2 regions of the Alcaligenes sp. RM2 genome follow, and region 1 is predicted to be linked to the other one. Evidence: predicted binding sites of a transcription regulator. Region 1 holds the regulator's gene; the other holds the start of a gene.
What was found. Region 1 encodes LexA, which represses DNA repair genes until DNA is damaged. Its sites were predicted from a motif close to ACTGTATNNNNATACAGT; they were not measured.
Positions count from the first base shown of each region.

Region 2: a site for LexA is predicted at 3,292-3,309, ahead of dinB (DNA polymerase IV). Genes of this name have one in related genera too.

Region 1 covers NZ_JBRFIO010000001.1:1,287,376-1,293,564, forward strand. Annotated here, with positions in the region: gene uvrB (excinuclease ABC subunit UvrB) at 1-471, opposite strand, end outside; gene ACU6HM_RS05945 (amino acid aminotransferase) at 556-1,758, shown strand; gene ACU6HM_RS05950 (GNAT family N-acetyltransferase) at 1,830-2,390, shown strand; gene lexA (transcriptional repressor LexA) at 2,496-3,155, shown strand; gene lon (endopeptidase La) at 3,469-5,934, opposite strand.
Region 2 covers NZ_JBRFIO010000004.1:188,086-194,274, forward strand. Annotated here, with positions in the region: gene ACU6HM_RS14630 (ABC transporter permease) at 1-396, opposite strand, end outside; gene ACU6HM_RS14635 (ABC transporter permease) at 398-1,384, opposite strand; gene ACU6HM_RS14640 (ABC transporter substrate-binding protein) at 1,540-3,111, opposite strand; gene dinB (DNA polymerase IV) at 3,326-4,495, shown strand; gene ACU6HM_RS14650 (acetylornithine transaminase) at 4,769-5,959, shown strand; gene ACU6HM_RS14655 (helix-turn-helix domain-containing protein) at 6,076-6,189, opposite strand, start outside.

The DNA.
Region 1 (6,189 bases):
ACCGTAGATGCAGGACACGGTACCCACAATAATGGTGTCAGGCCGCTCCAGCAGGCTTTTGGTGGCCGACAAGCGCATCTGCTCGATGTGTTCATTGATGGACGAGTCCTTTTCAATAAACAGATCACGCGATGGCACATAGGCCTCGGGCTGGTAGTAATCGTAGTAAGACACGAAGTACTCCACGGCGTTGCGTGGAAAGAACTCGCGCATCTCGGCGTACAACTGCGCCGCCAGGGTTTTATTGGGCGCCAGAACAATGGCCGGACGCCCGGTGCGAGCAATAATGTTCGCCATCGTATAGGTCTTGCCCGAGCCCGTTACCCCCAAAAGGGTCTGGTACATCAAGCCATCATCAATCCCCTCAACCAACTGCTCAATCGCCGCAGGCTGGTCGCCAGCAGGCAAATAAGGTTGGAAAAGTTTGAAGGAACTCCCCGGAAATTCTTGAAAGGCAGGCTCAAATTTCATGCTAGACACACTTTAGGGTAAGCCCGTATTATCACATTAATGCTTTGTTTTTCTACCTTTCTGCACTAACGCCCCCATATCATCATGACATCGCTCTTCGAAACCGTCGAACTGGCTCCACGCGACCCTATTTTGGGTTTGAACGAACAATACAATGCCGACGAACGCAGCGGCAAAGTTAATCTGGGGGTCGGTGTTTACTACGACGATCAAGGGCGTATCCCGATTTTGCAGGCTGTTCAAAAGGCTGAGGAAGCCATGATGAGCAAAGCCGCCGCGCGCAGCTACCTGCCTATTGAAGGGATCAATACCTACAATCTGGGTGCTCAAACCCTGTTGCTGGGTGCCGACTCCCCCATCATTGCCGAAGGCCGCGCCTTGACCGTGCAATCCTTGGGCGGTACCGGTGCGCTGAAAATCGGTGCTGACTTCCTGCAGCAACTGCTACCCCAGTCCGAGGTTTACATCAGCGATCCAAGCTGGGAAAACCACCGCGCCCTGTTCGAGCGCGCCGGCTTCAAGGTCAACACCTACGCTTACTACGATGCCGCTACGCATGGCCTGAACTTTGACGGCATGATCGCCTCGCTGCGCGCCATGCCGGCCCAGTCCATCGTGGTCCTGCACGCTTGCTGCCACAACCCGACCGGCGTGGACCCCAGCATGGAACAATGGGCCCAGATCGCCGAGCTGATCAAAGAACGTCAACTGGTTCCTTTCCTGGACATCGCTTACCAAGGCTTTGGCGCCGGTCTGGAAGAAGACGCCAGCGTAGTGCGTCTGTTTGCCAAGCTAGGCCTGTCCATGTTCATCAGCTCCTCGTTCTCCAAGTCCTTCTCGCTGTACGGCGAGCGCGTTGGCGCCCTGACCCTGGTTACTTCCAGCAAGGACGAAACCTCCCGCGTACTGAGCCAGGTCAAGCGTGTGATTCGCACCAACTACTCCAACCCACCCACACACGGTGGCAAAGTTGTGGCCACGGTACTGAACTCGCCTGAACTGTTCCAGACTTGGGCGACTGAACTGGCCGGCATGCGTGATCGCATCCGCGAAATGCGCGCCCAACTGGTTGCCAAGCTGAAAGAGCACGGCGCTACCCAAAACTTTGACTTCGTGCTGCAACAGCGCGGCATGTTCTCCTACTCCGGCCTGACTGCCGAGCAAGTCGAACGCCTGCGCCAGGAACACGGCATTTACGCTGTCAGCAGCGGCCGTATTTGCGTTGCTGCATTGAACAGCCAGAATATTGACGTCGTGGCCAAGGCCATCGCTCAAGTCCTGAAGTAAGCTGTCCCTCACTACAGCCCCAACGCCCTTCTTCGGAAGGGCGTTGTCGTTCCAGCCCTTGGAGCACTACCATGACAGACACGATTTCCCTGAACACCGAACGCCTGATCTTGCGCCCCTGGAAAGCTTCCGACCTGGAGCCCTTTTTCCGCTTGAACAGCGATCCCCACGCGCTGCGTTTTTACCCGGCCACCCTGGACCGTGAGCAAAGCGATGCCATCGCCCAGCGCAGCCAAAACCTGATCGACGAACATGGCTGGGGTCCCTGGGCAGTCGAGCTGAAAGAAAACGGGGCCTTCATTGGCATGGTGGGCTTGAACCGCCCGACCGCCGATCTGTACTTTCAGCCTTGCGTGGAAGTTCTTTGGCGTTTGCTGCCTGAGTACTGGGGCAAGGGCTATGCCACCGAAGCGGCACGAGCCTGCATGGACTTTGGTTTTGACGAACTGGGCCTGGATCAAATTGTGGCGTACACCGCTCAATTGAACTTGCCTTCGCAGACCGTCATGCAACGCCTGGGCATGACAGAGCAAGCTGGTACCTTTGATCACCCCGGTGTAGCGGCGGGCCACAAACTCGCCCCCCATGTGCTGTACACCCTGGACCGCAAGGATTGGCCCCAGTCTGCCTGAGCGGCCCGAAGGGTCAAAAAGTAAGCCTTTAGGGCCCTCACCGCTTGCAAAAACGCCAACTGTAACGCACAATCTTTACTGTATATATATTCAGCAGACAATACTATGACCGCCAAGCTCACTGCACGCCAACAACAAGTGCTGGACATCATTCGTTCTGAAATCGAACGGACGGGTTTCCCTCCCACTCGAGCAGAGATTGCTCAGGTGCTGGGTTTCAAATCCGCCAATGCGGCCGAAGATCATTTGAAAGCTCTGGCCCGCAAAGGCGCTATCGAGCTGACTGCCGGCGCCTCGCGCGGCATACGCCTGCTCGGTACGGATACCCGCGAAAGTGCTGCTCCCAGCAGCAACGCATTGGCCAATCTGGCTGACGCCCTCTTGCTGCCCATTATTGGTCGCGTGGCTGCCGGTAGCCCTATTTTGGCCACCGAGCATATCGAGCGCGAGATTGGCGTCGCCCCTACCCTATTCACCCAAACGCCTGATTACCTGCTGCGCGTACGCGGCTTGAGCATGAAAGACGCGGGCATTTTTGACGGCGACCTGCTGGCCGTCAAGAAAGCCAGTGAAGCGCGTAATGGGCAGATCGTGGTGGTGCGCATTGGCGACGATGTCACCGTCAAGCGCCTGTCGCGCTCCAGCAATCAAGTGGTCCTCTTGCCCGAGAACCCGGACTTTGAACCCATCATCGTCACCGACCCGGATTCCCTGTCTTTGGAAGGCATTGCTGTGGGTCTGATTCGTACCAGCCCGCTGCATTAAGCTTCCTCTCTCTTGGTCACCAGAGCTGTTTTACAGGCTTGGTGCTCCTGACAAGAGAAAAACCCCATATACCGTTTGGTACATGGGGTTTTTTATTGGTCGAAGTGCATGCCGATATACAGGTTTGAGCAGCCGTAAACCCCTCGCGCAAGCTAGCGACTTTCAACTCCCTCAATATCGTTGCCCAAAAATCTGGCTCCCACTGCTATCAATATGATTAACCTCGAAGCCACGATCAGCCTGACCAAAATGTAAACAGGCTACCTTGAACCCAAGGTAGCCTGTTTCACTGCTTGCTTACTACTGCTGATGCTTAGTGCTTGAAAGACTCAGAACCCGCCCCAGCAGCACGCGTGGCTGCCAAGGCCTCAGCGGCCAGGCGAGCTACTTCTTCGTCGCTCAGGGGCGTTACAGCGTCTTGCAGGGCCACTTCCAGTACACGGTCAATCCAACGCACCGGGATGATCTCCAGCGTGTTTTTCACGTTATCTGGAATATCGGCCAGGTCCTTGATGTTTTCTTCCGGGATCATCACGGTTTTGATGCCGCCGCGTTGCGCTGCCAACAGCTTCTCTTTCAAGCCGCCGATAGGCAGAACTTCGCCGCGCAAGGTGATTTCACCCGTCATGGCCACATCAGCACGAACCGGAATACCCGTCAGGCTGGACACGATAGCGGTCGTAATGGCGATACCGGCCGATGGACCATCCTTGGGCGTAGCGCCTTCAGGAAAGTGCACGTGCAGGTCACGCTTTTCGAACACGCTATTGGCAATGCCCCACTTCTGAGCACGCGAACGCACAACCGTACGAGCCGCTTCGACCGATTCTTTCATCACATCGCCAATCGAGCCGGTGCGCAGCACATTGCCTTTACCGGGCATATCCGCGACTTCGATGGTCAGCAATTCACCGCCCACCTCGGTCCAGGCCAGACCCGTCACCAGGCCAACCTTGTTCTCTTTTTCGGCCAGGCCGAAGGAGAAACGACGTACGCCCAGGTAATCGTTCAGATTCGCCGCATTCACGACCAAGGTTTCCTGGGTCAGTGTCTTGTTGCGAGCTGCACGCGTACCGGCTTGTGGATTGGCCACCAACAGCTTGCGAACAACCTTGCGGCAGATCTTGCTGATTTCACGTTCCAGGGAACGTACACCCGCTTCACGGGTGTAGTAACGCACGATGTCGCGCACGGCATCTTCGGTCACTTCCAGCTCGCCATCGCGCACGCCGTTGTTCTTCATCAGCTTGGGCAAGAGGTAATCGAAAGCAATACGCACCTTCTCATCTTCGGTATAACCCGACAGACGAATCACTTCCATACGGTCCAGCAGGGCCGGTGGAATGTTCAAGGTGTTGCTGGTTGCCACGAACATCACGTCGGACAAGTCATAGTCCACTTCCAGGTAGTGATCCTGGAAGGTGTGGTTTTGTTCAGGGTCCAGAACCTCCAGCAGTGCCGAGGATGGGTCGCCACGGAAATCCGCGCCCATCTTGTCGATCTCGTCCAGCAGGAACAGCGGGTTACGTACACCCACCTTGCTCATGTTCTGAACCACCTTGCCCGGCATGGAGCCGATGTAGGTACGACGGTGACCGCGAATCTCGGCCTCGTCACGTACACCACCCAAAGCCATACGAATGAACTTGCGGTTCGTTGCCTTGGCAATGGACTGTCCCAGCGAGGTTTTACCCACGCCTGGAGGGCCAACCAAACACAGGATTGGAGCCTTCAGTTTGTCGACACGTTGCTGAACAGCCAGGTACTCGACAATACGTTCCTTGACCTTTTCCAGACCAAAGTGATCCGCATCCAACACTTCCTCGGCATTGCTCAAGGAGTTGTTAATACGGCTCTTTTTGCGCCAAGGCAGGCCAACCAGCGTTTCAATGTAGTTACGCACCACGGTTGCTTCGGCTGACATCGGCGACATCAGCTTGAGCTTCTTCATTTCCGATTCGGCTTTCTTGAGCGCTTCCTTGCTCAATTGAGCCTGCTCGATGCGTTTTTCCAGCTCTTCAACATCAGCGCCGTCTTCGCCTTCGCCCAGCTCTTTCTGAATCGCCTTGACCTGCTCGTTCAGATAGTAGTCGCGCTGACTCTTTTCCATCTGCTTTTTCACACGGCCGCGAATGCGCTTCTCTACCTGCAAGATGTCAATTTCGCCTTCCAGTTGCGACAGCAGGCTTTCCAGACGCTCCAAAGCCTTGGGCGTTTCCAGCATGCCCTGCTTTTGTTCCAGCTTCAAAGGCAAATGAGCGGCGATGGTATCGGCCAGACGGCCAGCATCGTCAATCCCGGTCAGGGAAGTCAGAATTTCCTGAGGGATCTTTTTATTCAGTTTGACGTACTGCTCGAACTGACCCAGCACCGCACGACGCAGCGCTTCGGTTTCAGCAGTATCACCGGAGTCGCCAGGCACTTCGACCACCGAGGCCATGAAGTGGGTTTCGGCATCCTGTACCTGTGTGATTCGAGCGCGCTGCAAGCCTTCCACCAGCACTTTTACCGTGCCGTCGGGCAGCTTGAGCATTTGCAAAATACTGGCCGCACACGCAATTTCGTAGAGATCCTCGGGAGCGGGATCGTCCTTGCCTGCGGACTTTTGCGCCACCAACATAATGTTGTTGCCGGACTCCATTGCCAGCTCAAGGGCTTTGATCGAGCGAGGCCGGCCAACAAAAAGCGGAATCACCATGTGAGGGAACACCACTACATCGCGCAAGGGAAGCAGCGGCAGCTCAATAGGTTCCGTAGAAAGAATCTGGCTCGCAGACATAGTCATTTCCTATAAATGTCCTTAGACGCAAAAGGGAAGCCTGGGCTTCCCTTTCACGGTTTAACCTGTTGTAGCTCAGATTGTGGCGAATTTTGATATTTCAAGTAGGCCGAACGACCATTAGAACAGAACTTTACAGAGTTAAAGAGAGACAAGCCCTTATGCCTGGTGGTCTTCATAGGTCCACTCCTTTCTCTTTACCTTCGCCTGTCGCCCTGTCCCGCCTGCGCCTGTCCGACCAAAGCCAGACAGTGC
Region 2 (6,189 bases), on a different contig from region 1:
GGCCACACGCATGATGAAGGCATCCACACGGCCACCGGAGTAACCGGCCAGCAGGCCCAGCACAATGCCGACCACCATGGACAGGGCTACCGAGGCCAGACCGATCAGCAAGGAGGTGCGCGTCCCGTACAACAGGGCCGAATACAGGTCACGGCCCTGGCTGTCTGTTCCCAACCAGTATTGGGGTGAACCGTTTTCCGACCAGGCCGGGGCCAGCAAGGCATCCATCAGGTCGATGGAGGTCAGATCGAAGGGATCGTAAGGAGCCACCCAGCGGGCACCCAGCGCGCCGATAAACAGCAGCAAGGCCATGATGGTGGCCGCAATGGCGACGGGAGAGTGGCGCCAGGACCAGACCAGATCGCTATCCCAGGCGGTTTTCAATTTAGCGAACATATTAGTGCCCCTTGGCGCCCGACAATTGGGTGCGCAGACGTGGATCGACCAGGAAGTACAGCAGGTCTACCAGCAGGTTGATCACAACAAATACCAGGGCAATCAGACAGAGATAGGCCGCCATCACGGGGATGTCGGCAAATTGCACGGCCTGGATAAACAGCAGACCCATGCCCGGCCATTGGAAAACGGTTTCCGTCACGATGGCAAAGGCGATGATGCCGCCCAGTTGCAGCCCCGTGATGGTGATAACCGGCACCATGGTGTTTTTCAGGGCGTGGCCAAAGTGGATGGCGCGTTGCGACAGGCCACGGGCACGAGCAAATTTGATGTAGTCGGCGCGCAGTACTTCCAGCATCTCGGAGCGCACCAGACGCAGGATCAGCGTGAGCTGGAACAAACAGAGCGTGATGGCGGGCAGGATCAAATGCTTGATCCCGTCCCAGCTAAGCAGGCCGGTACTCCACCAGCCAAACTTCAGGACTTCGCCCCGGCCATAGCTGGGCAGCCAGCCCAATTGCACGGAGAAGATCAGGATCAGCAAGATACCGATCAGGAAGGTGGGCAGAGAGATCCCCAGCAATGAAAAGGCCAGAATGCTCTGCGCCATGAACCCATTGCGCTTCAAGGCGGTGTACACCCCTAGCGGCAGGCCTATCAGCAAGGCCAGTATGGCGGCCACCACGGACAGCTCTACCGTGGCAGGCAGGCGGTCTTTCAGTAGCGTGGAAACCGGTTGGGCTTGCCGCAGGGACAGGCCAAATTCGCCTTGTACGGCCTGGGATACAAAGCGTCCGAATTGCACGGGAGCGGGTTGGTCCAGCCCCAGGCTGGCACGCAGTTCCACGCGATCTTGTTCGGTGGCGTCCTGTCCCAGCATGATGGTGACCGGGTCACCAATGTAGCGGAACAGCACAAAAGCCAGAAGGCTGACCGTCAGCATCACCAGAACAGCCTGGATCAGACGGCGAATAATAAATACCAGCATAGGCGGTCTCCTGGTAGAGCGCGAGGATCACTCGCGACCAGTGTCGTCCTTAATGTGTAAAAAGGGCCCGGCAAGGGGGCTGGTGTAGAAACGGATGACTACAGCGTAATGGGAACCAGCCCCGCACGGAGGCGGGGCTGGGGTATGAAAACAACTTAGTCGATGGTGGTCCATTGGGCCAGCATGCGGTTGTCCGCACGATGAATCACGTTGACCTTCTTGGCCATGGCCCAAGGAATGATCTGGTCATGCAGGGGAATGTGGCCCACTTCCTTGGCATGAATTTCCAGAACCTTGTGGATGGCCGCATCGCGCTTGGCGGTGTCGGTTTCGGTCTTGATCTGGTCGATCAAGGCGTCCACTTCGGCGTTTTCGTAGCCACCAAAGTTAAAGGAGCCGTCTGCGCCCTCGCCCTTGCTGTGCATCAGGCTTTGCAGGGTGTACAGCGCATCAAAGGTCGGCACGCCCCAGCCAAACATGTAGGCGCTGGAGTCAAAGCTTTGTACTTTGGGGAAGTAGGTGGCGCGTGGCATGGCGTTCAGGTTGGCTTTCACGCCGACCTTGGCCCACATGCCCACGATGGCCTGGCAGATGGCTTCATCGTTGATGTAGCGATCGTTCGGGCAATCCAGGGTGAAGGTCAGGGAGTTGTCGTAACCGGCTTCTTTCAGCAGTTCCTTGGCACGATCCTGGCTGTAAGGCAGGCGCTGGGCCAGTTCCTTGGTGTAGCCGTGAACCTGAGGGGCCACCATGGTGCCGGTGGGGGCGGAAGAACCGCGCATCACGGCTTTCTTGATGGCTTCAATGTCGATGGCCACGTACAGGGCTTCACGCACACGCTGGTCAGCAAAGGGGTTCTTGCCCTTGATGCTGCTGTACTTCAGTTCCGGATTCTTTTGGTCCAGACCCAGGTAGATGGTGCGGTACTCGTTGCCTTCCACAATCTTGGTTTGCTGGCGCAGACGCTGCAAGTCCTGCGCAGGCGGGTCCAGAACCAGGTCCACTTCGCCCGACAGCAAGGCGGCGGTACGGGTGGCGTTCTGCTTGATCGGGACGTAGATCACTTCGGTGACATTACCCACCTTGTTGCCCTTGTTCCACCATTCTTCGTTTTCGACAAAGACGGTGCGTACGTCCACTTCACGTGACTTCAGCTTGTAAGGGCCAGTACCGTTGGTGTTGCGAGCCGAGAAGGTTTCTTCGTTCTTGTTGAAGTCCTGGGGCTGGGTCACATTATTCTTTTCCGACCAGGCCTTGTTCATGATGAACACACTGGTCAATTGGCGCAGCAGAACCGGGTTGGGAGCGGCAGTAACAATGTCCACGGTCTTGTCGTCCACTTTTTCAGCCTTGACGATGCCGTTCACGTAGGCCTTGAAGTTGGACGTAGGGGCCATGGCGCGTTGAATGGAGAACACCACGTCATCGGCGGTAAAGGGAGCGCCGTCGTGGAATTTCACCCCTTCGCGCAGCGTAAAGCGCCACACAGTAGGTTCACGTTGTTCCCAGGCCGTGGCCAGGCTGGGCACAATCTGGAAATCCTTGTCGTAGTCCACCAGCGCCTCATAGACATACATGCTGCCTGTGATCGTGAGGTTTTCGTTCTGTGCGTGTGGGTCCAGCGTCATGAAGTCGCCCTGGCTGGACCAGGTAAGCGTTTTGCTGTGGCCCACCAAGGGCAGGGCGACCAGAGCTGCCAGCGCAGCAGCCAATACTGTTTTTTTCATGAAAACCTCCTGTTGGGGTGCTGGGAGTCAGCTGATAATGAGGCTGCATAGTAACCGGGCGCTTGCTACCGATTCAATACGTAGTTTCAGCCTGCTGTCAGCTTAATGATGTTTAGTGATTTATATCATCCCGGCGCTTATTCAGTGGCTCTCGGTGCACCGCTGACTTGTCGCTATAATGGTGTACATATATACAGTTAACAGGCTGATCAAGGTGGCGGCACAAGAAGAAAAACCTCTGGAGCGGCGTATCGCTCATGTGGATATGGATGCGTTTTATGCCTCGGTGGAGCTGTTGCGCTACCCGCATTTGCGCGGCAGTCCCGTGGTGATTGGCGGGCGCAGTGCTGATGCGCCCAGGCAATTGCCCGATGGCAGCTGGCAACATGCCCGTCTGGCCGATTATGTTGGGCGCGGGGTGGCCACGACTTCGACCTATGAAGCGCGTCAGCTGGGTGTGTTCTCGGCCATGGGTTTAATGAAGGCGGCCCAACTGGCCCCTGATGCCATCTTGCTGCCTGCCGATTTTCAAGCTTACCGCCATTATTCGCGCTTGTTTAAACAGGCCGTAGCCACGGTCTCGGACCATATCGAGGACCGGGGTATCGACGAGATCTATGTGGACCTCAGCCATAAAACCGAAGACAGTCACGAGCTGGCTGAGCAGATCCGACAAGCCGTGAACCAGGCTACGGGCCTGACCTGTTCGGTAGGCATCACTCCCAACAAATTGCTCTCCAAAATTGCCTCGGAACTGAACAAGCCCAATGGAGCCTGTGTGCTGACCATGGACGATGTGCCTACCCGCATCTGGCCGCTGGCTGTGGGCAAGATCAATGGCATTGGTCCCAAGTCGGTCGTGAAACTGACGGAAATGGGCATTCAGAAGATCGGGGAACTGGCCGCCACACCTGCAGAAAAATTGCAGGAACATTTTGGCCTGCGCTACGCGCAATGGCTGATGGCCGTGGCTCAAGGCCAGGACGAGCGCCCCTTATCCACCGACCGCACGCCTAAATCCATCAGTCGTGAAACCACCTTCGAGCGTGATCTGCACGTGCGCATGGATCGGTCCCGCCTGTCTGCCGTGCTGGAGTCCCTGTGTGAAAAGCTGGAGCAGGATTTACGCAAATCCGCCATGTGCGCCCAAACCATAGGCATCAAGCTGAAGTTCGAGGACTTCAAAACCGTGACGCGCGACCTGTCCCTGCCCGCTCCCGTGCTGGCGGCGGATGCCATTTTGGCCGCCGCCCGCCAGAATCTGAAACGCGCCGTGCTGGATAGACGCCTGCGCCTGCTGGGTGTGAAAGCCAGCGCTCTGCTGCCCATCAGTGAAATGCCGCAGGAGCAGCCTCGTCAACTGGATCTGGACGGTTTGTTTTAGGCAGGCAGATCTTTGGAAGGCTGCTTGGATGACAGGTTTTATACAAACGCGTCCCGGCGACTCCCACCCCGATACCGTGCAAAGATTTCAGGCTTAAAACGCTTTGGCGCCTGCCAGGGCGCGGATGTGTACCAGAAAAGGGACAATCCACGGCCAGATGGCCATTGTCCCAGGCATAAGCGTCCTGCTGGGGGTGTGCTGCGTTAGAATTAATTGTCCAGCCGCCGGGCTGGTTTATTTTTTCTTCTTTCATTTTCATCAAGGTTTGCCGTTATGGAATTCGATCGGGCCGGTGTACGTGCATTAATGGAAATTACCCAGCGTCCGGAGTTGGTCTTTGTGCGAGGAGAAGGTTCCTGGCTGCAAGATCACAACGGCAAGCGATACCTGGACACCGTCCAGGGCTGGGCCGTGAACGCGCTGGGCCACAGCCCTGCCAACGTGATCAAGGCGATCACCGAACAAGCGTCCAAATTGATCAACCCCTCGCCTGCGTTCTACAACGAGCCCTCTATCGAGCTGGCCAAACGCATCGTGGAGCACTCCTGCTTTGACCGCGTGTTCTTTGCCAACAGTGGTGGCGAAGCCAACGAAGGCGCCATCAAGCTGGCGCGCAAATGGGGTCAGATCAACAAGAACAACGCTTACAAGATCATTTCTTTTGAGCACTCTTTCCATGGCCGTACCCTGGCCACCATGTCCCTGTCCGGCAAGCCCGGCTGGGATCGCATGTTTGCTCCACAGGTCGACGGCTTTCCTAAAGCCAAGCTGAACGATCTGGAATCCGTGCGCGCGCTGATCGACGATCAAACCGTGGGCATCATGCTCGAACCCGTACAGGGCGAGGCCGGTGTTATTCCTGCGACCGTGGAATTCATGAAGGGTCTGCGCGCTCTGGCCGACGAGCACAAATTGCTGCTGATCGTGGACGAAGTGCAAACCGGCATGGGCCGTACTGGCACCATGTTTGCCTACGAACACTCGGGCATCCGTCCTGACATCATGACCCTGGGTAAAGGCATTGGTGGCGGCGTGCCTCTGTCGGCATTGTGTGCTCGCGAAGAAGTATCCTGCTTCCAGCCAGGCGACCAGGGCGGTACCTACAACGGTAACCCCCTGATGACCGCTGCTGGCGTGGCCGTGTTCGACGAACTGGCTGCTCCTGGCTTCCTGGCTTCGGTCAACGCCCGCGCCAAGCAGCTGTCCGAAGGCCTGCTGGCCATCAGCGCCAAGTGGGGCATGAACGGTGAGCGTGGTGAAGGCCTGCTGCGTGCTCTGATCCTGGATCAGGACGACGGCCCGGAAATCGTGGCTGCTGCTCGCGACCGTGCTCCAGAAGGCATGTTGCTGAACTCGCCACGTCCTAACCTGCTGCGTTTCATGCCAGCTCTGAACATCACGGCCGACGAAATCGACCTGATGTTGGCCTGGCTGGACGAAATCCTGGTCAAGGTTCGCGGCTAAGCGGCCAGCTTGCTGTAAAGAAATCCGCCTTCGGGCGGATTTTTTTTGGTCTTTGAATTTTTGTAGCCCTGCGGGTCTGGCGGCTTGGAGGGGACCTGCAAGCTGCCGTTCCTGGCTTAGAAGTCGAGTTGCTCAGGTGTAATCCCAAGCGCAGCTGCAATGCGCTCCAGGCTGCTTTTTCGCAGTCGTTCGCTGCTTTCCTGCTGTGCATAGGCAGATTGGCTGATACC